One region of the Arthrobacter arnarulunnguaqae genome, then DNA from elsewhere that is predicted to be linked to it. Evidence: riboswitches for the same ligand, from Rfam matches in the RefSeq annotation. Region 1 holds a riboswitch; each other region holds the start of a gene.
What was found. A riboswitch is a leader RNA that binds a small molecule or an ion and turns the genes downstream of it on or off. The one in region 1 is predicted to bind thiamine pyrophosphate.
Positions count from the first base shown of each region.

Region 2: another riboswitch for thiamine pyrophosphate. It lies ahead of thiM (hydroxyethylthiazole kinase); the one in region 1 lies ahead of ACHAAJ_RS07080 (ECF transporter S component).
Region 3: another riboswitch for thiamine pyrophosphate. It lies ahead of thiC (phosphomethylpyrimidine synthase ThiC); the one in region 1 lies ahead of ACHAAJ_RS07080 (ECF transporter S component).

Region 1 is NZ_JBIMER010000005.1:130,575-140,017, reverse strand. Features, by position in the region: gene ACHAAJ_RS07105 (Na+/H+ antiporter subunit D) at 1-84, shown strand, start outside; gene ACHAAJ_RS07100 (Na+/H+ antiporter subunit E) at 111-710, shown strand; gene ACHAAJ_RS07095 (MrpF/PhaF family protein) at 707-976, shown strand; gene mnhG (monovalent cation/H(+) antiporter subunit G) at 976-1,377, shown strand; gene ACHAAJ_RS07085 (DUF4235 domain-containing protein) at 1,385-1,654, opposite strand; TPP riboswitch at 1,725-1,854, shown strand; gene ACHAAJ_RS07080 (ECF transporter S component) at 1,905-2,522, shown strand; gene ACHAAJ_RS07075 (ATP-binding cassette domain-containing protein) at 2,538-5,012, shown strand; gene ACHAAJ_RS07070 (aminodeoxychorismate lyase) at 5,037-5,939, opposite strand; gene cls (cardiolipin synthase) at 6,015-7,496, shown strand; gene ACHAAJ_RS07060 (chorismate-binding protein) at 7,537-9,443, opposite strand, start outside.
Region 2 is NZ_JBIMER010000021.1:25,836-35,278, reverse strand. Features, by position in the region: gene ACHAAJ_RS14205 (glycerophosphodiester phosphodiesterase family protein) at 1-682, shown strand, start outside; gene ACHAAJ_RS14200 (aminoglycoside phosphotransferase family protein) at 679-1,677, opposite strand; gene ACHAAJ_RS14195 (uracil-xanthine permease family protein) at 1,708-3,024, opposite strand; gene ACHAAJ_RS14190 (bifunctional hydroxymethylpyrimidine kinase/phosphomethylpyrimidine kinase) at 3,070-4,692, opposite strand; gene thiE (thiamine phosphate synthase) at 4,689-5,372, opposite strand; gene thiM (hydroxyethylthiazole kinase) at 5,369-6,199, opposite strand; TPP riboswitch at 6,191-6,284, opposite strand; gene ACHAAJ_RS14175 (aldehyde dehydrogenase family protein) at 6,358-7,821, shown strand; gene ACHAAJ_RS14170 (NAD(P)H-dependent oxidoreductase) at 7,946-8,500, shown strand; gene pgm (phosphoglucomutase (alpha-D-glucose-1,6-bisphosphate-dependent)) at 8,600-9,443, opposite strand, start outside.
Region 3 is NZ_JBIMER010000010.1:3,679-13,121, forward strand. Features, by position in the region: gene ACHAAJ_RS10445 (aromatic ring-hydroxylating oxygenase subunit alpha) at 1-877, shown strand, start outside; gene ACHAAJ_RS10450 (bifunctional 3-phenylpropionate/cinnamic acid dioxygenase ferredoxin subunit) at 906-1,253, shown strand; gene ACHAAJ_RS10455 (FAD-dependent oxidoreductase) at 1,243-2,454, shown strand; gene ACHAAJ_RS10460 (aromatic-ring-hydroxylating dioxygenase subunit beta) at 2,498-3,109, shown strand; gene hcaB (3-(cis-5,6-dihydroxycyclohexa-1,3-dien-1-yl)propanoate dehydrogenase) at 3,137-3,988, shown strand; gene ACHAAJ_RS10470 (acyl-CoA synthetase) at 3,985-5,565, shown strand; gene ACHAAJ_RS10475 (GNAT family protein) at 5,570-6,064, shown strand; gene ACHAAJ_RS10480 (IclR family transcriptional regulator) at 6,076-6,888, opposite strand; gene ACHAAJ_RS10485 (helix-turn-helix domain-containing protein) at 6,960-7,547, shown strand; TPP riboswitch at 7,607-7,714, shown strand; gene thiC (phosphomethylpyrimidine synthase ThiC) at 7,712-9,443, shown strand, end outside.

The DNA.
Region 1 (9,443 bases):
ATGATGGACCGCAACGACTACATCTCGGCGGTGCTGGGGACCGCCTCGGAGCGCAACGCACCCGTGACGGGAGTGGCACCGTGACTCCCACGCGTCCGTCCGCACTGGGCATGCGCACCCCCGGCGCCGCATCCCGTCGCCGCAAGCGTGCGCGCTTCATGGTGGAGCTGCCGCTGCTGGTGTGGATGGTGCTCGTCTGGGGCGCGCTCTGGCGGGACTTCGCCATCGGCAACCTGGTGTTCGGGTTCCTGATCTCCCTCGGCGTCGTGTCCGCGTTCCGGCTACCGCCGGTGGAGCTCAGCGGCCGGTTCAACGTGTGGCGCGCAGCGCTCTTCGCCGCGCGGTTCGTGTGGGACATCGCCGTCGCGAGTTTCCAGGTCCTCGGCACCGCGCTGGTCAAGGGCCCCAAGGTGCGCAGCGCCGTCGTCGGGGTGGGCCTGCGCAGCCGCGAGGACCTGATGATCACCACGGTCTCCCACGTCCTCACCCTGATACCGGGATCGTTCACCGTGGAGGTGGACCGTCCCAACGCGACCCTGTATCTCCACGTCCTGGACGTGAACACCCGGGAGGAGGCGGAGGACTTCCGCCGCAAGGTGCGCGCCACCGAGGCCCGGCTGATTCGCGTGATGGGGACGCGCGAGGAACTTGCCTCGCTCGAGGCGGAGAACGGCGCCGAGGCCGGCGCGAAGCGCGGGAGGACAGCATGATCATGGACATCGCCGTATGGGCCTCGGGACTGCTGATCGCGGCCGCCGCGGCCCTGGCCCTCGTCCGCATAGCCCGCGGCCCCTCCATCCTGGAGAGGGTCATCGGCCTGGATGTGCTCCTGACCATCGTCGTCGCCGCCCTGTGCATCGACATGGCCGCGAACCACCACATCGACCACCTGCCGTTTGTCCTGGCGGCCAGCGTGATCGGCTTCATCGGCTCGGTGACGATCTCGCGCTACGTGACGGACCGGAGGAACTCCTAATGGACAATTCGCTGTGGGGGACCGCCGTGGACGTGGTGTCCGCCGTCTTCCTGGTCGTCGGCGCGCTGATGTCGTTCGCCGCCGGAATCGGCATGCTCCGCTTTCCCGACCTGCTGTCCAGGATGCACGCAGCCACGAAGCCGCAGGTGCTGGGGCTGTTGCTGATGCTCACGGCCGTGGGCCTGCAGATGGGCTCGTGGTCCGTGGCCCCCGCGCTGTTCCTGGCGTGGATGCTCCAGCTGCTGACGGCACCAGTCAGCGCACACATGGTCGGTCGATCCGGATACCGGACTAGGCACCTGAAGAAGGAAACGCTGGTGCTGGACGACCTCGACGAGGTGGTGGCCCGGGCCGCCGACGGCAACGCCGGCGGCCGCGAGACCCCGCCGGGCAGCCCCTAGACGCCTTCTAGACCTCGTCGAGGGTGCGGTTGAACCGCGCGATGGCGCGTTGCGTCCCGCGGTTGGTCGCCACCTGGATCACGGCCGCGACCACGGAGGACATCACGGCGAAGCCCAGTGCCTGGCGCAGCGTCGCCTCCGCCTGCGTCTTGGGGTTCGTCGGCTTGGGCGGCTCGTTGCCGGTGACTTTCGTCCAGACCGCGTCCACGACCTTGGCGCCGGCCAGCCCCGCGACCAGCGAAATGATGGTGCCGCCCACCTTCAGCAGAATGTTCACGTGCAGTGCTCCCGTCGTTCGGCGTGATTACCTGCCCAGCATAACGCGGGGCTAGACTGGGGACACTGAACAACTACGACAGGGGAGCGTCACGATCGGTGCCCAACGGCCCGGTCAACTGATGCTGAGAGTGCGCTTCGACGCAGACCCTCGAACCTGCTCCGGCTAGTACCGGCGAAGGGAGTCGAGATCTCAGGGTGAGCGCGCCGTCGACTCTTCCTCCCCTCCTTGCCCTCAAGGAGGAAAAACCATGACCACCCTGCAGAACCCCCGCAACGCGCGCGCCTCGTGGCGCGTCGTCGACATCGTCGTCGCGGCCGTGATCGCCGTCGCCTCCGGCGTCATCTTCTTCGGCTGGAACACCATCCACCACGCGCTGGACTTCCTCTTCGTCGCCTTCCCGCCGTCCTCGGCGCTCGTGGCCGGATTCTGGCTCTTCCCGGCCGTGCTGGGCGCGCTGATCATCCGCAAGCCGGGCGCGGCCCTGTTCTGCGAGACCGTCGCCGCCGTCGTGTCCGCGTTCCTCGGCTCCGAATACGGCTGGACCGTGCTGGTGTCCGGGCTTGTCCAGGGCCTCGGCGCCGAACTCGTGTTCGCCGCGTTCCTCTACCGGCGCTGGGGCCTGGTGACCGCGCTCCTCGCCGGCGCCGCGGCGGGCCTCTTCGGCGGAATCAACGACGCGTTCGTCTTCAACTGGTTCCCCGAATACACCGCCGCCATGAAGCTCGTCTACGTGGGCTGCATGACCGTCTCCGGCATCGTCATCGCCGGGCTGTTGTCCTGGCTGGCCACCCGGGCACTCGCCCGCACCGGTGCGCTGTCCGCCCTCGCCTCCCGCAAGGCCGGACAGGAACCGGCCCGGGGCTAGCCGGTAGGTCCCCTCATGGCCACCCACATGCACGACGCCGGTGCCGCCGGCCACGGAGCGGAGCGGCGTGGCGAACACGGCGCCGCGCCGGGCACGCGGCCCGTCGCCGGGCACGCGCCCGCCTCGGTGAGCGCCCGAGGGTGGGGCTGGCGGCATGCCGACCGCACCCGAGACGCCCTGCGTGGCCTCGACCTGGACATCCGGCCGGGGGAGCGGATCCTGCTCGCCGGGCCGTCGGGCGCGGGCAAATCCACCCTGCTCCACGCCCTCGCCGGCGTGCTCCACGCGGACGAGGACACGGCATCCGCCGGGGAACTGCTGGTCGACGGTCGCCCGGCCCACGCGTCGACGGGCCGCGCAGGACTGATGCAGCAGGACCCGGAGACGCAGGTCGTCCAGGCGCGCGTCGGCGACGACGTGGCGTTCGGGGCCGAAAACCTCGCCGTGCCGCGCGATGAGATCTGGCCCCGGGTCGCCGAGGCGCTGGACGCCGTCGGGCTGCGGGTCGGGCTCGACCATCCGTCGTCCTCCCTCTCCGGCGGCCAGAAGCAGCGGCTGACGCTCGCCGGGATCCTGGCTATGCGGCCCGGTCTGGTGCTGCTCGACGAGCCCACGGCCAACCTGGATCCCGCGGGCGTCCGCGAGGTCCGCGACGCCGTGGTGGCGGCACTGGAACTCACCGGGGCGACGGCCGTCATCGTCGAGCACCGCCTGGATGCCTGGGCACCGCACGTGGACCGCGTGGTGGTCCTCGAGCCCGGGGGAGGCGTGGCGCACCAGGGCACTCCCGCCGAACTGTTCGCCCCCGGCCCCGTGCGCGAGGATCTCATCCGCGCCGGCGTGTGGGTTCCCGGCCACGTGCCGATCCTCCCGGTGCTCCCGGCGATGGCGGACGACGCCGGCGCGCGCCCGGCCGGGGAGATGCTGCTGCGCACCGAGCTGCTGTCCGTGGCCCGGACCGCGGGCGCCCCCGTGGCACTGGCCGGAGTGGACCTGCGACTGGGCGCCGCGGAGGCCCTTTGCATCACCGGAGCGAACGGCTCCGGCAAGTCCACACTCGCCCTGACGCTCGCGGGACTCCTTCCCGAACGCTCGGGACGCGTCGTCGCGACGCCGGCGCTCACCTCGCCCGGCGACCCGCCGGAGGGTTCGGCGAGGGCCAACTCCACCGTCCTCGCCGAGCGTCCCCACCGGTGGAAGGCAGCCGACTTGGTCAGCCGCATCGGCACCGTCTTCCAGGAGCCGGAACACCAGTTCGTGGCGGCCACGGTGCGCGAGGAGCTGGCGTTCGGTCCGCGGCAGGCGCGGGTGTCGGGGAGCCGGATTCCGCTGTTCGGCGACGATCAGATCGCCGAACGGGTCGATGGCTTGTTGGACCGCCTCGGGCTGCGGCACCTGGCCGACGCGAACCCCTTCACCCTGTCCGGCGGCGAAAAACGCCGGCTCTCGGTCGCCACCGTGCTCGCCGCGGGGCCGTCGGTGTTGATCGTGGACGAACCCACGTTCGGCCAGGACATGAACACGTGGACCGAACTCGCGCTGTTGCTGCGCGAGCATCTGGAGGCGGGAGCCTCGGTCGTCGCCGTGACCCACGACGAACACTTCGCCGCGGCACTCGGCGCACGCACGCTGGCCGTGGAGACCCTCGCCGCCGGTCCGCCCGCGGCGGAGGGGGGCGCCGACGTCGGACGGCCCGGCCTGCTGGAGCCCACTGCGTCCGGCCGGACCAGTCTCCTCGGCCGCTCCAATCCGCTGGCGAAGCTCGGCGCCGTCGCGCTGGCGACCATCCCGCTGGTGGCGACCCTGGATTTCGTGAGCGCCGGACTCGTGGTGTTGGTGACGCTGTGCCTGCTGCCGCTCGCCGGCATCACCATAGCGCGCTTCCTCGCCCGGGCCTGGCCGCTGCTGGTCGCCGGGCTGTTCGGCGCATGGGGCACCGCGCTGGTGGGCAACGACTCGGGCGCCGTGCTGTTGGACCTCGCAGTGTTCACGGTCACGGAGGGGTCGCTCGTCGCGGGTCTCGCGACGGGGCTGCGCGCGTTCGCCGTCGCGGTGCCGGCGGTCCTCGTCTTCTCCACGACGGACCCGACCGACCTGGCGAACGCCCTGGCGCAGAAGGCCCGGCTGCCGCACCGATTCGTCCTCGGGGCGCTGGCCGGCATGCGGCTGCTCGGACTCCTCGTCGAGGAGTGGACGACCCTGGGCATGGCACGCCGCGCGCGCGGCGTGGGATCGCGCGGGTCGCTGGGCCAGCGCATCCTGGCGAACCTGGGCCAGGCTTTCGGCCTCTTGGTTCAGGCCATCCGCCGCGCGTCGCGGCTGGCCGTCACGATGGAGGCCAAGGGCTTCGGCGGCGCCGAAAGGTCCTGGGCGCGCGAATCCGTGTTCGCACGGCGGGACCTCGGCGTCGTGGCCGGTGGTGCGCTCCTGGGCGCGGCGGCCGTCTGGGCGTCCGTGGCCTCCGGCCAATGGAACCTCGTCTGGACGTAGCCGCCCGGCGCGCGGGCGGCGCGGCTAGCGGATGGCGTTGACCATCGCTGTGAGTTCCGCGTGCAGTTCCGGGTCGCGGGAGAGTTCGACGCCGTCGAGCGAGTTCACCGGCGCGAGGAGCCGGACGCTGGAAACCAGCCAGACGGCGTCGGCCTGGATCAGGTGCTGCGGCTCCAGCGGACCGTAGCCGAGCTCCCAACCCGCCGACTCGGCCGCGGCGAAGATGGCCCCTTGCGTGGTGCCGGGCAGGATTCCCGTTTCCAGCATCGGGGTGATCAGGCGCTTGCGTCCGCCCTCGCGCACGGCCAGGAGCACCGTCGACGTCGGGCCCTCCAGCACGCGGCCGTCGCTCGAGACGAAGATGACGTCGTCTGCGCCCTGCTTGCGGGCATGCCGCAGGGCGGCCATGTTGACGGCGTAGGACAGCGTCTTGGCGCCCATCAGCAGCCAGGGGGCGCGGTCGGCGATCGTGGAGTCGTAGCCGCGGTCCAGGAGCACGACGGCGATGCCCTCCGAGCGCTGCCGGCGTCCCAGCGCAGGGGCCGGCGAAACGGCCACCCAGGCGGTTCCGTGGCCGGCGCCCTCGGGTCCGCGCGTCGCGACGAGCTTCACCACGGCCTCGTCGTCCGAGGTGTCCGGTCCGCCGGTGCCCGCTGCGCGTTCGGCCTCGTAGGCCTGAACCGCCGTCGCGATCGCGGCCCGCCAGGCGTCCTCGGCGGGCAACGGCAGATCGCAGCTCGCGGCCGAAACGACCATGCGGGACAGATGCGCGTCCAGCTTGCGCACCGCGCCGTCCGTGTACAGCGCGGACTCGAACACGCCGTCGCCCCGGGTGGCGCCCTGATCAAGTGCGGACAGCTGCGGAACGGACGCGTCGGCCACCCGGCCGGCCGGGTGGGAGGGGTCCACAAACACCAAGACAGTCATGGATAAACCCTACGCCCGGCGCACGCCGGATGCGGCTAGGCTTGAGGGCATTGTTCGGCGTGACTGGGAGGTTCCGTGTTCGACGCGCTCGCATTGTGGGAATCGCTTCCCGCATGGCTTCTCGTGACCGCCTGGGTCATCGATGCGGGCATCCGGTTGGTCATGATCGGCATCGTCCCCGGAAACCGCCGGCCGACCACGGCGATGGCCTGGCTTTTGACCATCTTCTTCATGCCGGTCGTCGGGCTGGTCCTGTTCCTCCTGTTGGGCAACTTCCGCCTGTCGGAGCGACGCATCCAGCGGCAGAAGGACGTCAACGACCGCGTCCTGGCGGCCACGCAGCACCTGGACATCGACGACAGCGAGTTCGACGCCCCCGACTGGGTCAGGTCCGCCGTCGAGCTGAACCGCAACCTCGGCGCCTTCCCGATGCAGGAGGGCAACGCGCTGGAGTTCATCACCGGCTACCGGGCGTCGCTGGAGGCGATGACCGCCGCGGTCAACGACGCCGAGCGCTACGTGCATGTCCAGTTCTACATCGTCGGCGACGACCCGGAGTTCGCGGGTCCGCTGCTGGACGCGCTGGACGCGGCGTCGGCCCGCGGCGTGAAGGTGCGCTTCCTCTTCGACCACCTGGGCACCGCCCGGATCAAGGGATTCCCGAAGCTCAAGAAGCGCCTGAACGACGCCGGCATCGAGTGGCGCGCCATGTTGCCCGTCTCGCTCCAGCGCAGGCGATGGCGCCGCCCCGACCTCCGAAACCACCGGAAGATCCTGGTCATCGACGGGGAGGTCGCGTTCACCGGCAGCCAGAACCTGATCGAGCCCGGATACAAGCGCGCGTCCGCGCACGCGGCCGGCCGCGAGTGGGTGGATCTGATGGCGCGCGTCCGCGGCCCCCTGGTGACCGGCCTGGACGTGGTGTTCGCCACCGACTGGTCGCAGGAGACCGACGAGAACCTGATGGAGGACCTCACCCGGGTCGTTCCCGAAGTGCCGCGCGGATCGATCACGGGCCAGATTGTCCCCAGCGGGCCCGGGTTCAAGCTGGAGAACAACCTGCGGCTCTTCACCACGCTGATCTACTCGGCGACCGAGAAGCTGACCATCACCAGCCCGTACTTCGTCCCGGACGATTCGCTGCTCTACGCCGTGACGACGGCGGCGCAACGCGGGGTCGACGTCGAGCTGTTCGTCTCCGAAACGGGGGACCAGATGCTGGTGCACCACGCCCAGCAGTCCTACTACAAGCAACTCCTGTCCGCCGGCGTGAAGATCTACCGCTACCCGGCGCCGATGGTCCTGCATTCGAAGTGCTTCACCGTCGACGACGAGGTCGCCGTCTTCGGTTCGTCGAACATGGACATGCGCTCGTTCTCCCTGAACCTGGAGGTCTCCGTGATGCTGATCGGCGCCGAGGCCGTCGCCGAAGTGACGCAGGTCCAGGACGTCTACCGCGCCGCGTCCAGGCTGCTCACGCTCGAGGAATGGGAAGCGCGTCCGCCGCTGGCCCGGTGGGCGGACAACGCGGCCCGGCTGACCGCCACGCTGCAGTAGCCGAAACCGCGGCCCCGAAGGGAATCCCCGCGGCACGCACCTACGGATCCGGGAACGTCGATCCCAAGGCGCTGAGGACCCCGTGGGCCTTGGCGACGACCTCGTCCCACTCCTCCGCCGGAACGGAATCGGCCGTGACGGCGCCGCCCACGCCCAGGGCCAGGCGCCACCCTCCGGAGGGCCCCGGGCACCGCTCCATGGTCAGCGTCCGGATGACCACCGAGAGGTCCGCGGCGCCCGTGTGGGAGAAGTAGCCGACCGCGCCGGAGTACACCCCGCGCGCCCGCCCGTCCTCCAACCGGTCCAGGATGGCCATCGTGGAGATCTTCGGGGCGCCCGTCATCGAACCCGGAGGGAAGGCCGCGGCCACGGCCTCGGCGCGGGAGGCGTCCGGGCGCAGACGGGCGTCGATCGTGGACACGAGCTGGTGGACGGTGGCGTAGGATTCCACCTCGCACAAGCGCGGCACCGAGAGCGTCGACGGGTCCGCGGACCGCACCAGGTCGTTGCGCAGCAGGTCGACGATCATCACGTTCTCGGCGCGGTCCTTGGGCGAGGTCGCGAGGTCCTCTTGCAGGCGCCGGTCCTCGACGGGGTCCGCGGAGCGTCGCCGGGTCCCCTTGATCGGCTCGGCCCGCATGAACCCGTCGGCGCCCACGCGCAGGAAGCGCTCCGGGGACGTTCCGGCGACGGCGGTGCGGCCGAACCGGACGTAGTTGGCGAACGGCGCCGGGTTGCGCAGGCGCAGGCGCCGATACACGTCCCAGGGGTCCCAACCGGCGCCCGGTGTCCGGGCGGACAACGACGTCGTCAGGCAGACCTCGTAGCTGTTTCCCTCGTGGATTTCGCGCTGGGCCGCCCGCACCTTGTCAAGGTAGGCGCCGCGGGTGTCGGCGACCACGAAAACGGGTGCCGCGGGGGCGGCCGGGGACACAGCGCCAAAGGACGGGGCCCCCGGAGATCCCAGAGCGTCGATGGCGGATGCAGCGGACCCCAGCCAGTCCTCGGCGTCGGGCGCGGCCAAGGCCAGCAGCCAGGCGGTGCCCGCCTCGTGGTCCAGGACCACGGCGCGCCCGGCGTGGATCAGCGCCGCGTCGGCGGGGCCGGAGGCTTCGTCGTGCCCTGCGGAGGCAGCGAGGTCCGAACCGCCGCACTCGCGCTTGAGCTCGTAGCCCAGCCATCCGAGCCAGCCGAGGCAGAACCCGGCCTCCAACCCGTCCGGCGCGCGAAGGCGGGGGGCGCCCCACGCCATGTCCAGCCACGCGAAAAAGGACCCGTCGACCCGCGCGCTCGCGCAGCCGTAGTCCAGCCGCGTGCTGCCGGACCGGTGCTCGGCCAGGGCGCCGGCCTCGCCGTCGGGCGCCGCCATGATGCTGAAGCGGTTGCGGCCGCCGGGGTCCGGGTCTCCGGTGTTGGAGGAATCCAGCAACACCGCGTGCGTCGCACCGCCGTAGAGCGCCGCGAAGACGTCCGGCGCGGTGGCGTTCTTCGAGAGGGGCAGGTCGCGGGAGAGCAGGGTGGGGGACGCGGCCTGCGCAATCTCGGGATGCAAGGCGGCCCGCAGCGCCGGGAGCGCCAACAGCGCGCGCAGCGTGTCGGTCGGCGCGCGGCCGTCGGCGGCGTTGCGCACCACGACGTCCGCCGCCTCCGGCACGGCGTCGCGGCCGAGCCACGCGTCCTCCTGCCGGGCCCAGCGTTCCCAGTGCGGCGCGTAGGTCTCGCCGTCCCGGCCCAGGGCGCGCCGCCGCCGCTCGGCGTCGGGCACCTCCACCCAGACGACGGCGTCCAGGCGTTCCCGGGCCGCGGCGGCCGCGGCTCCGACTCCCTCGACGACGACGACGGGGGCCGCCGCCGTCGTGCGGCGTTCGCCTCCGGCGTTGGCGGCCCAGTCCCACGCGGTCCAGCGGGCGTCCTCGCCCCAGTGCAGGGGCTCCAAGACGTCGCGCA
Region 2 (9,443 bases), on a different contig from region 1:
CGAGCTGGACGTGCGCACGACCCGCGACGGCGTCCCGATGGTCTTCCACGACGAGGAACTGGACCGCACCACGGACGGAACCGGACGCGTCGCCGACCGCACCCTGGCCGAACTGCGCGGGGTCCGCGTCGCGGGGCGCGAACCGATCCCCACCTTCGAGGAGTTGCTGGGCGAGTGGCCGGACATCCGGCTGAACGTCGACGTCAAGGACCGCGCCGGCGTCGTGCCCGTGGCCCGGATCATCGAGGACCACGGGGCCCACGCGCGGGTCATGCTCGCCTCGTTCTCCGACGCGCGGCGGCGGCAGTTGACGGCCGCCCTGGGCGAGCCGGTCGCGGCCAGCGGCGGATTGGCCACCGTGGCGCTGGTGACCCTGCTCGGGCCCGTGGGGCTGTCGCGTCTGCTCCGCCGAAGGCTGCGCAGCATCGCCGCGCTGCAGGTGCCGGAACGGCACGGGCCGCTTCGTGTCGTGACACCCGCGTTCGTCCGGCGGGCCCACGCGGCCGGCCTGCACGTCCACGTGTGGGTCGTGGACGATCCCGGGGACATGCGCCGGCTCCTGGACATGGGCGTGGACGGGTTGATGGCGGACCGCGCGGACCTGCTGGCGGAGGTCATGGCCGAGCGGGGCCAGTGGCCGCAGTACGGCGCGGGGGCCGGACCCAGCCGTCCGCCAAGCTAGCCGAGGACCGGTTCGGCGAGCTCGGCGAGCGGGCGCAGGACCTGGTGCGCGTGCCGTTCGACGTCGGCCTCCGACGCCCCCGCGAGGATCCGCATCCAGGTCCCGTGCGACTGCATCTTTCCCGCGCGCAACGCGGGCTCGACGTACGGGCGCAGCTCCTCCACCGTCCCGTATTCCCGCCACTGCTCGAGGTAGGCCGTGACCACGCGGCGGATCCGCGGATCGTCGGGCGTGGCGCGCAGTTCCTCGCACATCACGCGGATGGGCACGCCGAGGCAGGAGAAGGGGTGGGCCCAGTAGGCGTCCGCGAGGTCGATGAACCGCAGCGGTTCGTCAGGGGTGACCGGGAGGAAGGCGTTGCCCCGGTGCAGGTCGTTGTGGTCCAGGGTCAGTGGCACGGGGCCGGAGGCCAGGAACGCGGTCATGTCTCCGATGTCGCCGAGCCGCGCGTTGAGGTACTCGGCGTCGCGGGCCGGGAGGTGCAGCGGGTGGTCCGGCGGCATGGACGCGTGCAGCATCAACTGGCCGTCGATGTAGCCGGGGAGCCCGGCGGGGTCGAGCTGGAGGAGTCCGGCGTCGAAGAGCGTGTCGCCGAACGGAACGAGGTCCTGCTGCAGCCGCGCGAAGTCCCGCACGATCCGGCCCCACAACTGGTAGTCCGTGGTGGGGACGGACAGGAGCGTCTCGCCGTAGTCCGGGGAGATCATCCAACCACGCACCGGTTCGATCGCCAGCGGCATCACGAGCTGGTCCGGTGCCAGGTTCGCGGCGGTGGAGGTCACGGTGACCTCGGCGAACTGGCCGGGGTTGTTCGCTTTGAAGTACAGGGTGCCGTGGTCCGTCGGCACGGTGATCCGGGTGGACCACAGATCGATCGATCCCTGGTCCGCCGGTCCCGTGGCGCGCAGCGAGTACGAATCGAGCACCAGGGAGATCCACTCGCGGGCCTCGGCCCGCCAGTGCTCCGTTTCCCACTCCTCGTTCCAGTCCGCCACCCCGCCATCCTACCGGGGGCGGCCGGCCGCTCAGCCGAGTTTGCTGGGTTCGGCGCCCTCGTCCTCCGGCGCGTCCGTCGGCTCGGTCCCGCGGGCCCGGGCGATGGTTCCCATGGCGTGGTAAATTGCCAGCGTCGCGGCCGTTCCCAGCGCGATCCCGCCGAACTGCATGCCGCCGACGGCGAGCGTGGGGTTGGCGATCGCGATGATCAGGCCCGCGCCGGCGGTCATCAGGTTGATCGGGTTGGAGAAGTTGACGTGGTTCTGGACCCAGAGCCGGGCGCCGATGATGCCGATCATGCCGTACAGCACAATCCCCGCGCCGCCGCTGACGCCCGCCGGGATGGTGTTGATGACCGCACCGAACTTGGGCAGGAACGCCACCAGGATGGCGACGGTTCCGGCCACCCAGTACGCGGCGGTCGAATACACGCGCGAGGACGCCATGACGCCGATGTTCTCCGCGTAGGTCGTGGTGCCCGAACCGCCGCCGAACCCGGCGAGGACCGTCGCGGCGCCGTCGGCCATGAGCGCGCGGCCGTTGACCCCGTCGAGGTTCCGTCCGGTCATCAGGCCCACCGTCTTCACATGGCCGATGTTCTCCGCCACCAGCACGAAGACGACCGGCAGAAACAGGGCGAGCACGTCGAAGTGGAAGGACGGAACGGCGAACGGCGGCAGCCCGAGCCAGCCGGCCTCGCCCACCGGCGCGAACGTCACCTGCCCCTGGGCGAGGGCCACGAGGTAGCCGACGACGATGCCCACGAGGATCGACAGCCGCCCCAGCAGGCCCCTAAACATTACGGCGGACAGGACGATCGCGGCCACGGTGGTGAAGGTGGTCAGCGGCACCTCCTCCATGGCCGCCGTCGTCGTGGTGGCGAGGTTCAGGCCGATCAGCGCGACGATCGTGCCCATCACCACGGGCGGCATCATGGCGTGGATCCAGCCGGCGCCCGCCTTCTGCACCACCAGGCCCACTAGGAACAGCGCGACGCCGGCGAGGACGATCCCGCCCAGTGCGCCGCCCATGCCGTGCGCTCCCATGGCGGCCGCGACCGGCGCGAGGAACGCGAACGATGATCCCAGGTAGCTGGGCACTCGGCCGGCGGTGACGATCAGGAACAGCAGGGTTCCGATGCCGGAGAACAGGAGCGTGGTGGTGACCGGGAAACCGGTGATGGTGGGCACCAGGACGGTGGCGCCGAACATGGCCATCACGTGCTGGACGCCGATGCCCGTGGTCTGGAACCAGTTCAGTCGCTCGTCGGGGGCGACGACGGTGCCGGGGCGGATGGTCTTGCCGTCGCCGTGCAGGGTCCAGCCGAAGCCGAGGGGGTTGCTCATGGTGCCTTCCGCAGAGGGTGCTGGGTGGGGGATCCCCCCGGAATCCTACTCCGCGCGCGCCCCGGCCGGCCCGACGGTGCCGCGCCCTGGGGCCGGCACGGTCTCGGCGAGCTCGGGCCCGGAGCCCCCGGGATCGCCGTCGGCCGCTGTCTGCGCGAAGAACAGCAACTCGTGCCGGGACGACTCGTGGAAGGCGCGGCGCATGGCCGCCAACTCGTCGGCGCCGGAGCGCAGCGCGACCTTCTGGACCAGGTCGATGGCGTCGCGGGTCGCGGCGTCGAACTCGGGTGAGGAATAGGCGGCCAGCCAGTCGGCGTAGGGGTGCCCGTCCCGGGCCGCCGCGGCCAGCCGGGTTCCGGCGTCCTGGTAGAGCCAGAAACACGGCAGGATCGCGGCGACCAGGACGGGGTACGTCCGGCCGGACGCAGTGAGGTGGTTCAGGTAGCCCGCGGTGGTCGCGGTGGGGTCCGGCGGGGCGGCGGACCCGAGATGGGCGCGGTGCAGCTCGAGTTCCTCCTCGAGGCAGCCCGTGGCGCAGGCGGCCCAGAAGCGCTGTTCCTCGGCGTTCGGCGCCAGCTCCGACGCCCGGGACAGCACCTGGGCGTACGTGCGCAGGTAGAGCGCGTCCTGCCCGAGGTAGTGCTCGAAGTCCTCCTGTCCCAGCGTCCCGTCCTTGAGTCCGCGGATGAACGCGAGGTCGTCGATGCCCGCCCGGATCCCGGCGATGTCCTCCCACCAGGAACCGAGCAGGGCGTCCGGGGTCGGCGGAACGCCGCCCTGCCAGAGCCCGGCGAAGTGGTTGACGGGGCCGTGTCCCTCGCCGGATCCGACGTCGAGGGCGTCAGCGGCCGCGAGCGCCTGACCGAGCCAGGCCTTGGCCAGGCGCAGCGCGTCCGGCCAGTTGCCCGTCCGCGGGTACAGCGTGGCGAGCGCCGAGGACAGCGAACAGCCCGTTCCGTGGGTGTTGCGCGTGGGCGCCCGTTCCCCGAGGACCTCCAGTACGACGCCGTCCGCGTCCACGAGCGCGTCGGGGCAGCCGCCGGGGTGGCCGGCCAGATGGCCGCCCTTGGCGAGGACCAGGATCCCGAACTCGGCCGCGACGGAGCGGGCCTGTTCGAGTGCCCGTTCCCAGCTGGCGGCCAGGGGTGCGCCGGACAGCTCGGCGAGCTCGGCGAGGTTGGGCGTGGCGAGGTCCGCGAGGGGAAGCAGCGCGCGCAGTGCGGCCCCGGCGTCGTCGTCCAAGAGCCGGTCCCCGCTGGTGGCGACCATGACGGGATCCAAGACCACCACCGGCCGCCCCTCCCCCAACCCCCGGAAGTGGACATCACCACCCTTAACTAACCCCCGGTAATGTCCACTTCGCGTGGTGGGGGGGAGGGATTGGAGCCAGGTGGACACCGTCCGGATGGTTTCCGCGTTGCCGAGCATGCCGATCTTGACGGCGTCGATCCGGATGTCCTCCGCGACCGCCGCCAGCTGGGCGGCCAGGAAATCCACCGGGGGGATGTGGACGCCGCTGACGCCGCGGGTGTTTTGCGCCGTCAGCGCCGTGATGGCGGTCATTCCGTAGCCTCCGCACGCGGCGATCGACTTCAGGTCCGCCTGGATTCCGGCGCCGCCCGAGGGATCGGACCCGGCGATGGACAGGATGTTGGGCACGGCGCTCATGCGCGGTCCCCCGATCGGCGCGCGGCGCAGGCCGCCTCCCATTCTGCGCGCAGCGATCGCGCGGCGGCGGCCGGGTCCTCCGCCGCGCAGACCGCCCGGACCACCGCCATGCCGGACGCCCCCGCGACGGCGACCGCGCCCGCGTCGCCGTGGCCCAGCCCGCCGATGGCCACGCAGGGCAGCGGCGCGGCGGCGACGAACTCCGCCAGCCCGCCGAAGCCGATTGGATCCGGGTGGTCCTTCTTCGTCGGCGTCGGCCGAACCGCACCTGTCCCCAGGTAGGAGACCGTGCCGGCGGGCATGGCCGCGAGGGCCTCCAGCTGGGGCAGCTTCCCCGAGCTGAGACCGAGAATCGCGTCCGGGCCGATCAAACGGCGCACCAGCGGCGCCGGCAGGTCCGACTGCCCGATGTGCACGCCGTCGACGCGGGCGCCGGCCTCACGGGCGGCCAGGTACACGTCCACGCGGTCGTTGACGACGAGCGCCGCGCGGCCCGCGGTGTGCTCGGAGCAGGCCACGACGTCGTCGAGGAAGGCGCGGGCCGGGACGTCCTTGCACCGGAGCTGGACGATCGTCGCCCCTCCGTCGACCGCCGCGGCGACGATCTCCGCCAGCGGGCGCCCGTTGGTGCTCCCCGCGTTGGCCACCAGGTAGAGCGAGAGGTCGAACGCGGCGCTCATCGCAGCACCGCCCGTTCCGCAAGCTGCTCCGGCGTCGTGGAGGACAGTGCGTCGAGAAATGCGACGGCGAAGCTCCCCGGACCCGTCGCCGAGGCGGCCGCGGCCTCCGCGGCCACCGAGAAGAACGCGTGCGCGGCGACGCTGCCGGCGAATGGATCGTCCGCGGCCGCGGCGAACGCGGCGACCAGGGCGCCCAGCGCGCAGCCTCCGCCCGTGACGCGCGTGAGCAGCGGGCTGCCGCCGTGCACGCGCACCGTGCGCTCGCCGTCCGTGATCAGGTCGACCGCGCCGGAGACTGCCACCACGCCGCCGGTCCGGCGGGCCAGCGCGGCAGCCGCGCCGGGCGCCGCGTCGACATCGTCCGTCGCGTCCACGCCGCGTCCCCCCGCGCCGACGCCGGCGAGGGCCATGATCTCCGAGGCATTGCCGCGCACGACGTCGGGGCGCAGCTCAACGAGCAGGCCCGCGAACCCGGTGCGCAGGGCCAGCGCGCCCACGGCCACGGGATCCAGCACCCAGGGCGTGCCGGATTCGTGCGCGGCGCGGGCGGCCTCGAGCATGGCCTCGCGCTGCTCGCGGTGCGGGGTCCCGAGGTTGACCAGGACTCCGGAGGCGAGGCGGGCGAACTCGGCGGCCTCGCCGGGAACGTCCACCATGGCCGGGGCGGCGCCGGCTGCGAGGAGGACATTGGCCGTGAAGTTCGCGACGACCGTGTTGGTCAGGCACTGGACCAGCGGCGCGGTGGCGCGCAGCCGCCCCAGGTGGTTCGCGGCCGATTCGGGCGAGACGACGGGTGGAACAAGGTGTGAAGGCGCAATGGAATCCATGGGCGACATCCCTCCGCTAGTACGAACTAGATCAGGTGTGTACGGGTGTGATCTCAGTCCCTGGCGGACACCCCGTGTCACTGCAGGCGAGCTTACCGCGTTCCGCCCGTGAACTCCCTCGTGCTCGGGCGGATGCCGAAACGGCTAGGTTGATGACCATGGGTCTTTTTTCTCGCACCAAGCCGCGTCCGCCGCGCGCGGACACCGTCGCGGACGCGTCATCGGCCGTCCCGGCCGTCCCCGTCGTCGCGGAGACCGTGACCCGGCTCCGCGACTCGGCGTCCACGCACCTGGCCCACCCCCGGAGGTTCCGTGCGGGGCAGCTGCGCGCACTGGAGCGCATGCTCGACGCCCACGAGGGCGAGTTCCTCGAGGCGTTGGCCGCGGACCTCGGCAAATCGGCCGTCGAGGCGCACCTGACCGAATTGGATCTGGTGCGCGGGGAGATCGACCATGCGCAGCTCCACCTCACCGAGTGGATGGAGGCCAAGGGCGTCCGCGTTCCGCTGGCGTTCCAGCCGGCGTCCGCCAAGGTCGAGCCGCAGCCGTTGGGCCTGGTGCTGGTCATCGGTCCGTGGAACTACCCGGTCAACCTGGTGTTCGCGCCGCTGGTGGGCGCGCTGGCCGCCGGGAACTGCGTGGTCCTCAAGCCCTCGGAGCTCGCGCCGGCGACGTCGGAGCTGATCGCGCGACTGGTTCCCCGGTACCTCGACCCCCGCGCCGTCGCCGTCGTGGAAGGCGGCGTCGAGACCAGCCAGGCGCTGCTGGCCCAGCGGTGGGACCATGTCTTCTTCACGGGAGGCGAGCGGGTGGGCCGCATCGTGGCCGAGGCGGCCGCCCGCCACCTGACGCCGACCACGCTCGAGCTGGGAGGCAAGAGCCCCGCCGTCGTCGTGGACGGCAACCCCGCGGCGATCGCGCGCCGCATCACCTTCGGCAAGTTCCCGAACGCGGGCCAGACGTGCGTGGCCCCGGACTACGTCCTGGCCGTGGGGACGGCCGCCGACGGGCTGGAAAAGCACCTCCCCAAGGCGATCGCGTCCTTCTACGGACGCAACCCCGCGAAAAGTAGGGACTACGGGCGGATCGTGAACCGCCCCGCGTTCGATCGGCTCGCCGGGTTTATCGAGGCGGCCGCGGGCGGCGCGGGCCGCATCGTGAGCGGCGGGGTTTCGGACGCGGAGTCGCTGTTCATCGAGCCGACCATTCTGGCCGACGTCGACCCGGCGTCCCCGGTCATGACCGAGGAGATCTTCGGGCCGGTCCTGCCGATCGTGCGGGTGGCCTCGTTCGACGACGCGGTGCGGTTCATCAACTCCCGTCCCTCCCCGCTGGCGGCGTACCTGTTCAGCGAGAAGCCCCGGCTGCAGTCCGCCTTCGAGGACCGGGTGCGCGCCGGGGCGATCGGGCACAACGTCTGCAACGCGCACCTGGCCATCCCCGCGCTCCCGTTCGGAGGCGTCGGGGCGTCCGGGCACGGGAGCTACCACGGGCGGGCGGGGTTCGAGACGTTCAGCCAGTTCCGGTCCGTTCTGTCGAAGACGGCCGTGGTCGATACGCTCAGGGCCGTGTACCCGCCGTACGGGCGTCTGAAGGCGGGGCTGCTGCGCCGGATCCTCTAGCGCGGCCACGGGGGTGTCGAGCGTCACGCCGGAGACGGGAACAGGCCGGTATTGCATGCGGTTGCATATTGTGGAAGATCGATCGGCCCCCGCGCCGGTTCCCCAAACCAATAGGAGCATCCCCATGGCAACCACCGTCCTGACCCTCGTCGGCTCGCTGCGCAACGGATCCACCAACCGTCAGCTGGCCGAGGCCACCGCCGCCAACGCGCCCGAGGGCGTGGAGGTCAACGTGTTCGAGGGCCTCGAGAACCTGCCGTTCTACAACGAGGACGTCGACATCGAGGGCCAGGTTCCGGCCGCCGCGGCCGAGCTGCGCGCCGCCGCCGGTGCCGCGGACGCCATGCTGCTGGTTTCCCCGGAGTACAACGGCACCATGCCGGCCGTCCTGAAGAACGCCATCGACTGGCTGTCCCGCCCGTACGGCGCCGGCGCCATGACCGGCAAGCCGGCCGCCGTCATCGGCACCGCGTTCGGCCAGTTCGGCGGCGTGTGGGCGCAGGACGAGGCCCGCAAGGCCGTCGGCATCGCCGGCGCGACCGTCCTCGAGGACGTCAAGCTGTCCATCCCGGGTTCCCTGGTCCGCTTCGCCGAGACCCACCCGAAGGACGACGCCGAGGTCGCCGGCCAGGTCGCCGCGGTGCTCGAGGGCATCCGCGCCGCCGCCGAAAAGAACTAGCGCGACCGAAAAGAACCAGCACGACGCCGGCGCCCGCCGGCGCGGAAAAGGCCGGTCCCCACGGGGCCGGCCTTTTCGTTGTGCCCGGTTCCCGGGCGACTAGGCGATCACGCCGTCGACCAGCTTCTTCGCCTCGGCCTGGACCTGCGCGAGGTGCTCGTCGCCCCGGAAGGACTCCGCGTAGATCTTGTAGACGTCCTCGGTCCCGGAGGGGCGGGCGGCGAACCAGGCGTTTTCGGTGGTCACCTTCAGCCCGCCGATGGCCGCACCGTTGCCGGGTGCCTCGGTCAGCTTGGCGGTGATCTCCTCCCCCGCGAGCGTCGTCGCGGTGACGTCCGAGGCCGACAGTTTGCCCAGCGCGGCCTTCTGCTCGCGGGTCGCGGCGGCGTCGATCCGGGCGTACGACGGCGCGCCGAACTCCGCGGTCAGTTCGCCGTACCGCTGGCTGGGGGACTTGCCGGTGACGGCCTGGATCTCGGACGCGAGCAGGGCCAGCAGGATGCCGTCCTTGTCCGTGGTCCAGGGGGTGCCGTCGAAGCGCACGAAGCTGGCCCCGGCCGACTCCTCGCCGCCGAACACGCCGGTTCCGTCCAGCAGGCCCGGCACGAACCACTTGAAGCCGACGGGCACCTCCACCAGCTCGCGTCCGAGCGATGCGGCGACCCGGTCGATCATCGACGAGCTCACCAGCGTCTTGCCGACACCGGCGCCGGAGGGCCACTGCGGTCGGTTGCGGTAGAGGTAGTCGATGGCCACGGCGAGGTAGTGGTTGGGGTTCATCAGGCCGGCGTCCGGGGTGACGATGCCGTGGCGGTCCGCATCGGCGTCGTTGCCGGTCGCGATGTCGTACAGGTCCCCGCCGTCGCGCACCTTGCCGATCAGCGAGGCCATGGCCGAGGGCGAGGAGCAGTCCATGCGGATCTTCCCGTCCCAGTCCAAGGTC
Region 3 (9,443 bases), on a different contig from region 1:
CCTCATCGACGTGCCCAGCCTGGCCATCTACAAGGGCCTGATCTTCGGCAACTGGGACCCCAACGCGGAACCCCTCGAGGACAACCTGGGGGACATGCGCTACTACATGGACGCGATGCTGGACCGCGACCCCGAGGGCACCGAGGTCATGGGCGGCGTCATGAAGTGGGAGCTGGAGGGCAACTGGAAGCTCGCCGCCGAGCAGTTCGCCACCGACTGGTACCACGTGAACATGTCCCACGCCTCGGCGCTGATGGTCATGTCTCCCACCGGCCGCGGGCCCAAGGCGGAGATCGTCGCCACCCCCGGGCGCCAGTTCGTGGCCCCCAACGGCCATGGCGCCGGCTTCCCCACGCACCCCAAGTCCCGGTTCGACGCCGGCCCGGTCCACGAGTACTACGACTACCCGGCGCTGCGCGAACGGCTCGGGGACGCCGCCGTCGAAGGACCGATGACCACGGGCCACGCGACCGTGTTCCCGAACTTCTCCTACCTGCCGATCAACGGTTCCATCCGCGTCTGGCACCCCAAGGGCCCGGACAAGATCGAGGTCTGGGCCTGGGTCCTGGTGGACAAGTCCATGCCGGACGAGGTCAAGGACGCACAGCGCCTCTACAACCTGCGCACCTTCGGACCCTCGGGCATCTTCGAGGCGGACGACGGCGAGAACTGGTCCGAGGTCCAGGCGATCTCCCACGGTTTCGTCACCAACCGCGTCCCGCTGAACTTCCAAATGGGGATCGGCAGTGAACGCGAGGACGGCGTCTACCCCGGCCAGACCTCGGAACTCTATTCCGACGCCGCCGGCCGCGCCTTCTACAGCCACTGGGCGGGGCTTATGAACGAACCGGCCTGGCACGAGAACATGGGCAAGTAACCAATACCACCAGCCAAGGAGCAGGACCATGAGCGAAGCAATCAACGTGGGCAGCGTCGACGACATCGACGAGGGCGAGGCGAAGGTCGTGCCCGGCGACGAAAACGGCACCGGCGAGGACATCGCGGTGTTCCACGCCGAGGACGGCAACTTCTACGCGCTGAACGACGAGTGCACCCACGAGACCGCGTCGCTGGCGGATGGCTGGATCGAGGGCACCGAGGTCGAGTGCCCCGTGCACTCCGCCAAGTTCTGCCTCAAGTCCGGCGCGGCCATGTGCATGCCCGCGACCGTCGCGGCGCGCACCCACAAGGTGGTCGTCGAGGACGGCGAGGTCCTGCTGTACCCGAACGAAGGCGCCGACGATGCCTCTTGACTCGGTCACCATCGTCGGCGGCGGGATGGCCGGCTTCACCACGGCCAAGGAGCTGCGCTCCCGCGGGTACACCGGCTCCCTGGCCATCATCGACCCCGAGGGCCTGCCCTACGACCGCCCGCCGCTGAGCAAGGACTACCTTCTGGGCAGCCGCAGCAGCGAGCAGATCCTGCTCTCGGCCGCGGCCTGGTTCGAGGAACACCACGTCGAGGTCGTCACGGGCCGGGCCGTCGCGCTGCGGCCGGACGCCGGAGTCGTGGTCCTGGAGGACGGGACCGAGCGCGCCGCGGACCGGATCGTGCTGGCCACCGGCGGGTCCGCCCGCCGCCTGGACATCCCGGGCGGGGACCTGGAATCCGTCCTGGAGCTGCGCAACCGCGCCGACGCCGACAAGCTGCGCGGTCTGCTGAAGCCCGGCGTCCGGCTCGCGATCATCGGGGCCGGCCTGATCGGCGCCGAGACCGCGTCCTCGGCCATCGCGCTGGGCGCCGACGTCACGCTGATCGATCCCGTCGACCCGCCACTGGTCCCCGCAGTCGGCCCGGAACTCGCAGGACGCCTGCACCGCATGCACACCGAGCGCGGCGTCCGCCTGGTCACGGGCATCCCCGCGGCCATCACGGTGGACGACGCCGGGCACCACGTAGGGATGGACGACGGCTCAACGATCGACGCCGACCTGGTCCTGGTGGGCATCGGAATCGTTCCGGAGACGGCACTGGCGGCCTCCGCGGGCCTGGACATCGACAACGGGACGCTGGTCGACGAGCACCAGCGCACCACCCACCCGTTGGTCTACTCCGTGGGCGACTCGTCCCGGACGCGGTTGCCCGATGGCACGCTGTTGCGCCGCGCGGAGCATTGGGAACACGCCATGAACACCGGAACGACGGCGGCCGCCTCGCTCCTCGGGCAGGACCTGCCCGCGCACGGCGCCTCCTGGTTCTGGTCCGACCGCCACGGCGTGCACGTCGAGGGCGTCGGCTCGATGCTCGGCGAGGGCAGCGTGGTGCTCCGCGAGCGCGACGGCGTCCCGCTGGCCAGCTTCCGGCTGGACCCGGACGGATACATGGGAGGGTGCGCCGCGATCGACGGCGGCCTGACCGTGCGCGCGGCCCGCCGCATCATCGACCGCAGGATCCTGGTGGATCCCGCGAAGCTGGCGGACCCGGACATCGACCTCAAGAAACTCGCCCGCTAACCCCGATCCCATCGATCCCCTCCAAGAAACGCGAGCCGAAACCATGACCGAAAACGTGGCCCCCACGGCGGGGCTGGACACAGCCGCACCGGACAACACCACATCGGACAAGGGCGCGCCGAAGACCGACGAGTTGGACGGCCGCCTGGTCGACTCCGAGCTGTCCTACCGCGTCCAGCAGTTCTACTTCCGCGAAGCCGAGCTCCTGGACGACGGCCGCTTCGCCGACTGGCTCGAGGTGTTCGACGACGACCTCTTTTATTGGGCCCCGCTGCGCACCAACCGGCTCCGCCGGCAGGCCGCGCTGTCCATCGGACGCGAGGGAGAGGCCGCCTACTTCGACGAGACCAAGGAATCCCTGGCCTGGCGCATCCGCCGCTACGACTCCGGCATGGCCTGGGCCGAGGATCCGCCATCGCGGACCCGCCACCTGATCTCCAACGTCACCGTCCACCACCAGGGCGACGGCACCCTGAGCGCGCGCTGCGCCTTCCTGGTCTACCGCAACCGCCTGCAAACGGAAACGGACATCTACGCCGGCGGACGGACGGACATCCTGCGCATCCAGCCCGACGGCGGATTCCGCGTCGCGCGCCGAGAGATCCTCTTCGACGCCAATGTCCTCCAGGCGAAAAACCTCAGCACGTTCTTCTAGCCGCACCGTTCACCACGAGAGGTCCACATGAGTGAAACACAGCAGGCCGGCTGGCTCCGGGGCGACGTCGCCCTGGTGACCGGCGGAGGGTCCGGGATCGGCCGGGCCGTGGCCGAACGCTACCTGGCGGAGGGCGCCTCCGTGGCGATCTTCGGCCGCGACCTCGCCAAGCTGCAGGCCGTGGTTGACGCGAGCGCCGCGCCGGAGCGCATGCTGGCGATCGCCGGCGACGTGCGCGAGACGCGCGACCTGCACGACGCCGTCGAACAGACCGTCGCGCGCTTCGGCAAGCTGGACATCCTGGTGCCCAACGCCGGAATCTGGGACTACAACCGCTCCATCACGCGCCTGGACGGGGAGCAGTTGGGGGACGCGTTCGACGAGCTTTTCTCCATCAACGTCAAGGGCTACCTGCTCACGGTGGAGGCGGCGTGGCGGGAACTGGTCAGGACCCGGGGGTCCATCGTCATGACGCTGTCCAACGCCTCCTTCCACACCGCCGGCGGCGGGCCCGTCTACACGGCGTCGAAGTTCGCCTGCCGCGGGCTGGTCAACCAGCTCGCCTACGAACTCGCGCCGAAGGTGCGCGTCAACGGGGTCGCGGTCGGCGGCATGAACACGGACCTGCGCGGACCGGCGTCGATCGGTCTGGACGGCCGCTCCATCGCGGACTCGTTCGCCCGCTCGGAGGTCACGGGCAACAACCCGCTGATCCCGCTGCACGACGCCTCGGTGGAGCCCGTGGACTTCACCGGCTCCTACGTGCTGCTGGGATCGCGGAGCAACGCCGGGAACATCACCGGCGCCATCATCCCCGCCGACGGCGGCATCGCCGTCCGCGGCTTCGGGGACCGGGCCGCGGGAGGCGACCAGCTATGAGCAACCGGATCGACATCAACCCGGTCGGCGGCGTGCTCCGCCAGGCCGCGTACTCGCCCGACTCCACCGCGCTGGTGTACGAGGGGCGCGAGATCGGCTACGGCGAACTCGCCCGCGACGCCGGCCGGATGGCCTCCGCGCTACGCGCCCAGGGTGTGGCCGACGGCGACCGCGTGGCCTACCTGGGCCTGAACAGCGCCACCTTCATCACCACCATGCTGGCCGCCTGGTGGCTCGGCGGGGTGTTCGAGCCGCTGAACTTCCGGCTCGCCCCGCGCGAGGTCGGCGTGCTGCTGGAGCGCTCGGCGCCCACGGTCGTCGTCGTCGAGCCCTGCCACCAGGACGTCGTCGAGACCCTGGCGGGCTTCGCCGGGCACGACGCCGGAACGCAGCGCTTCGTGCTCGTGGACAACGATCCCGCCGTGCCCGTGGCGGGCGAGCCGGCGTCGTTCTGGACGCCCCTGACCGCGTTCCTCGGCGCCGCCGGCGGTGAGGTGCCCGAGGCCGTGGAACGGTCCGAGGACGATCTGGCGATCCTGATGTTCACGTCCGGCACCACCGGGGTCCCGAAGGGCGTGCAGCTCACGCACGGAAACCTGTGGTGGAACTCCGTGAACGTCGATTCGCTGGTGGACACGCGCCGCGGGGACACCAACCTGGCGGTCGCGCCGCTGTTCCACGTCGGCGGGCTGAACGCGCTGACCATCCGCGTGCTGGTGCGCGGCGGCACCACGGTGCTCCGCCGCACCTTCGATCCGCGGCAGACCCTGCGCGACATCGAGGAGTACGGGGTGTCCCAGGCGTTCCTGGTCCCGGCGCAGCTTTCGGCGATGCAGCAGACCAAGGAGTTCGAGGCGCACGACATCTCCAGCCTGCGGGCGCTCATCTGCGCGGGCGCGCCGGTCCCGCCGGTGCTGCTGAGGCAGTACGAGCACAAGGGCGTAGCCGTGCAGCAGGCGTGGGGCCTGACCGAGACGTCCCCGTTCGCCACGTACCTGCCCTCGGAACTGACGTACGCGAAGGGCGGATCCTGCGGGATCCCCATGCCGTACAGCCAGGTCAAGATCGTGGATCCGGCGACCGGTGCGGACGTCCTCGCGCCAGGCGAGACCGGGGAGATGTGGACGAAGGGGCCCAACGTCACTCCCGGTTACTGGAACGACGACGCCGCGACAGCCGCCGCGTTCCACGACGGCTGGTTCCGCACCGGGGACATCGGCTACCGGGACGCGGACGGCTACTTCTACATCGTGGACCGGCTGAAGGACATGATCATCACGGGCGGCGAGAACGTCTATCCGGCGGAGGTCGAGCGCGCGCTGATGGAGTACCCGGGCGTCCTGGACGTCGCCGTCGTGGGCGTCGACGACGAGAAGTGGGGCGAGTCGGTGGTGGCGGTCATGAGTTGCGCCGACGGGTCCGTGCCGGACATCGAGTCCGTCCGCGAGTTCACCGCGACTTACCTCGCGCGCTATAAGCTGCCCAAGAAGCTGGTGCTGACCGCCGCGGTTCCGCGCAACGGGGCGGGAAAACTGGACAAGCCGGCCATCCGCCGCCTGGTCAGCGAGGAGGAGTAGCCGCATGATGGACCACGACGAGCACGCCGACAACGACCACGCCAACGACGAGGTCGACCAGTTGCGCTGGCCCGATGCGCTTCCGCCGTCGTGGGCGGCCGCCCCGGTTTCCGCGGAGCCGGGTTTCGAGTCCACGTTCGCGGTCACCGAGGACGGGGCCCCGCGGGGGAGCGTCTCGGTGGTCCGTGTGGCCAAGAGCGAGTTGGACGCCGCCTACCCGGCCTCCGTGCGGGACCGGCTGCTCGTGCCGTCGCCCGACGCCCCCGCGGAGGCGCTCCAGCTGGTGTCCGAACGCGTCATGGAGGCCGAACCGGCCTGCCGGCGCCTGGTGGTCTCCACCCCGGAGGGGGACGTCGCGCAGATCGCGCGTGCAGAGAGGGCCGGCTACCGCTACGTCGTCGACGTCGACCTGCCGGACCGGGCGGTCTCCCTGATGGCCGCCGAACCGGACTGGGTGCTCGAGGAGTCGCGCCGGATCGACGACGTCCCCACGCGCTAGGCGGTCCGGCGCTAGGCGCTCTTGGCCGCCTGCCGCTTGGCCTGGTGCTGCTGCCCGCTGATCGCCGCCACGGCGCGCGAGGCGGCGTAGCAGACCTTCCGCAGGACGGTGGCCTGCGAGTCCGGGACGAACTTGCCGACCGGCCCGGACACGGACATCGAGGCCACCGGCTTGCCGTTGGGCCCGAAAATCGGGGCGGCGATGCAGTTCAGACCGGTGAGGATCTCCTCGCGGTCGAACGCGAGGTTGGTGTTGCGGACCTCCAGGAGCTCGCGGCGGAAGGCGTCCGGGTCCGTGATGGTGGCCGGCGTCCAGGCCAGCATTTCGGAGCGCATGGCCTCGTCCGCGGCGTCGGGATCGTAGGCCAGGAGCACCTTGCCGACGGCGGTGCAGTAGGCCGGGGCACGCCCGCCGATGCGCGAGGGGCTGCGCACCTGCAGGTGTCCGTAGAGCTTATTGAGGTAGACGACGTCGGTGCCCTGCAGGACGGCGAGGTGGACCGTCTGCTTGGTCAGTTCGTAGAGGTCCGCGAGGAACGGCGTGAGCGCGTCCCGCATGCGGCCCTGCAGCGCGTCCTCCTGCGTCGAGCCCAGGTCCTGGATCATCTTTCCCAGTCGGTATGCGTTGCCGGCGCGCTCCACGGCACCGTTGTTCTGCAGGGTGGCCAGCAGCCGGAAGGCGGTGGACTTGGACAGCGAGGCTCGGCGGGCGAGTTCGCTGACGCCGACGCCGACGAACGCGTCGTTGCCGAAGGCGTTGAGCAGCGACATGGCCTTGTCGACGGCCGTCCGGTCGTCGCGGGGCGCGGGGGTGCTACGGGTCATGCTTTAGTTTCCCGCGCCATCGTGCGGCTGTCAAACATGACAGTTCGTCACTTATAGGTGACACTTGGGGTGTGCAGGCCAACGACCTCGTCTCCCGGAACATCCGCCGTTTCCGCGTGGAGCGCGACCTCTCGCTCGGCGAGCTTGCGGCGCTGGCGGGCATCTCCAAGCAGACCCTGTCCAAGGTGGAGGGCGGCGTCGGGAACCCCACGGTGGGGACCCTGGAGAGCATCGGGCACGGGCTCGGCGTCAGCGTCGTGCGGCTGCTGACCGAATGGGGGACTCCCGTCCACGAGTCGTTGGCGGCGGACGCATCCTGGCGTGCCGCTGGCGTCGCGCACGTCAGGGACCTGGACCGGATCTATGGGTCCGGATACGTCCGGACGCATGTCCTGCGCGTGCATCCGTCGACGAAGACGCGCGTGGTCGAGGTGCACGGATTCGGGTCCCTGCACCAGTTGTATGTGGTGTCCGGGACGCTGGAGGCCGGTCCGGTGGGGGACCTCCGCCGCCTGGGCGAGGGCGATTTCCTGCGTTTCCCGGGCGACGCGGAACACGCCTACCGCGCGGTCGGGGGCCCCGCCGTCGCGCATCTGACGACGACGGCGCCCCAGGTGCCGCAGTTCCCGCACGGGGACGGCACCGGGGATCCGGCCTGAGCTCTCGCTCCGGAATGGGGCGCCCGTTGGCCCGGGCGCCCCAAGTGGGCTAGGCTCGCCATCGTCCACACGGGTGCCCTCGCAAGGGCTGAGATCAGGCTGACGCTGCCTGCGACCGTCGAACCTGTCCGGGTCATGCCGGCGTAGGAAGTGAGGGCTCATCCGTGAGCGTTTCAGCAGAAAACCAGTCCATCCACCGTGCCTCCGAACAGCACCCGGCCCACTCGCCGGCGTTCCTGGAGGACGCCGACTCCGGCATCCGCGTGCCGGTGACGGCGATCAGCCTGGACGATTCCCCGGACGGAAACCCCAATCCGCCGCTGAACGTCTACCGCACCGCGGGGCCGGGCAGCGACCCGCTGGAGGGGCTGCCGCCGTTCCGCGCCGCGTGGATCGAGGGCCGCGGGGACACCGAGGAGTACGGCGGCCGCGAGCGCAACCTGCACGACGACGGGAAGTCGGCCGTGCGCCGCGGCGCGGCATCATCCGAATGGAAGGGCGCGCGTCCGGTCCCGCGGCGTTCGCTAGCTGGGCGCGTGGTGACGCAGATGCACTACGCGCGCGCCGGCGTCGTCACCGAGGAGATGCGCTACGTGGCGCTCCGCGAGGGATGCGACGTGGAACTGGTGCGCAGCGAGGTCGCCGCCGGACGGGCCATCATCCCCAACAACATCAACCACCCCGAGTCGGAGCCGATGGTCATCGGCAAGGCGTTCCTGGTGAAGATCAACGCGAACATCGGCAACTCCGCCGTGACCAGCTCGATCGCCGAGGAGGTGGACAAGCTGCAGTGGGCCGCCCACTGGGGCGCCGACACCGTGATGGACCTGTCCACCGGCGACGACATCCACACCACGCGCGAGTGGATCATCCGCAACTCGCCCGTCCCGATCGGCACCGTGCCCATCTACCAGGCGCTGGAGAAGGTCGGCGGCGACGCGGCGAAGCTGGACTGGGAGGTCTTCCGCGACACCGTGATCGAGCAGTGCGAGCAGGGCGTGGATTACATGACCATCCACGCGGGCGTGCTGCTGCGCTACGTGCCGCTGAGCGCCGAGCGCGTCACGGGGATCGTGTCCCGCGGCGGGTCCATCATGGCGGGCTGGTGCCTGGCGCACCACCGCGAGAACTTCCTCTACGAGCGCTTCGACGAGCTCTGCGAAATCTTCGCCCGGTACGACGTCGCGTTCTCCCTGGGCGACGGGCTGCGGCCCGGCTCGATCGCCGACGCGAACGACGCCGCTCAGTTCGCGGAGCTCGACACGCTGGCCGAGCTGACGAAACGGGCGTGGGAGTTCGACGTCCAGGTCATGGTGGAGGGGCCCGGGCACATCCCGTTCCACCTGGTGCGGGAGAACGTGGAGCGCCAGCAGGAGCTGTGCGACGGCGCGCCGTTCTACACGCTGGGCCCGTTGGTGACGGACATCGCGCCGGGCTACGACCACATCACCAGCGCCATCGGGGCCACGGAGATCGCCCGTTACGGCACGGCGATGCTCTGCTACGTCACCCCGAAGGAGCACCTCGGGCTGCCGAACAAGGACGACGTGAAGACCGGGGTGATCACGTACAAGATCGCCGCGCACGCCGCCGACCTGGCCAAGGGCCATCCGGGTGCGCACGAGCGTGACGACGCCCTGTCCAAGGCGCGCTTCGAGTTCCGCTGGAAGGACCAGTTCGCGTTGTCGCTGGATCCGGCCACGGCGGAGGCGTTCCACGACGAGACGCTGCCGGCCGAGCCGGCCAAGACGGCGCACTTCTGCTCGATGTGCGGGCCGAAGTTCTGTTCCATGCGGATCTCGCAGGACATCCGCAAGCAGTTCGGCTCGGCCGCGGACCAGCAGGTGCTGGCCGAGGACATCGAGCGGCGGATCTCCGAGGGCATGGAGGAGAAGA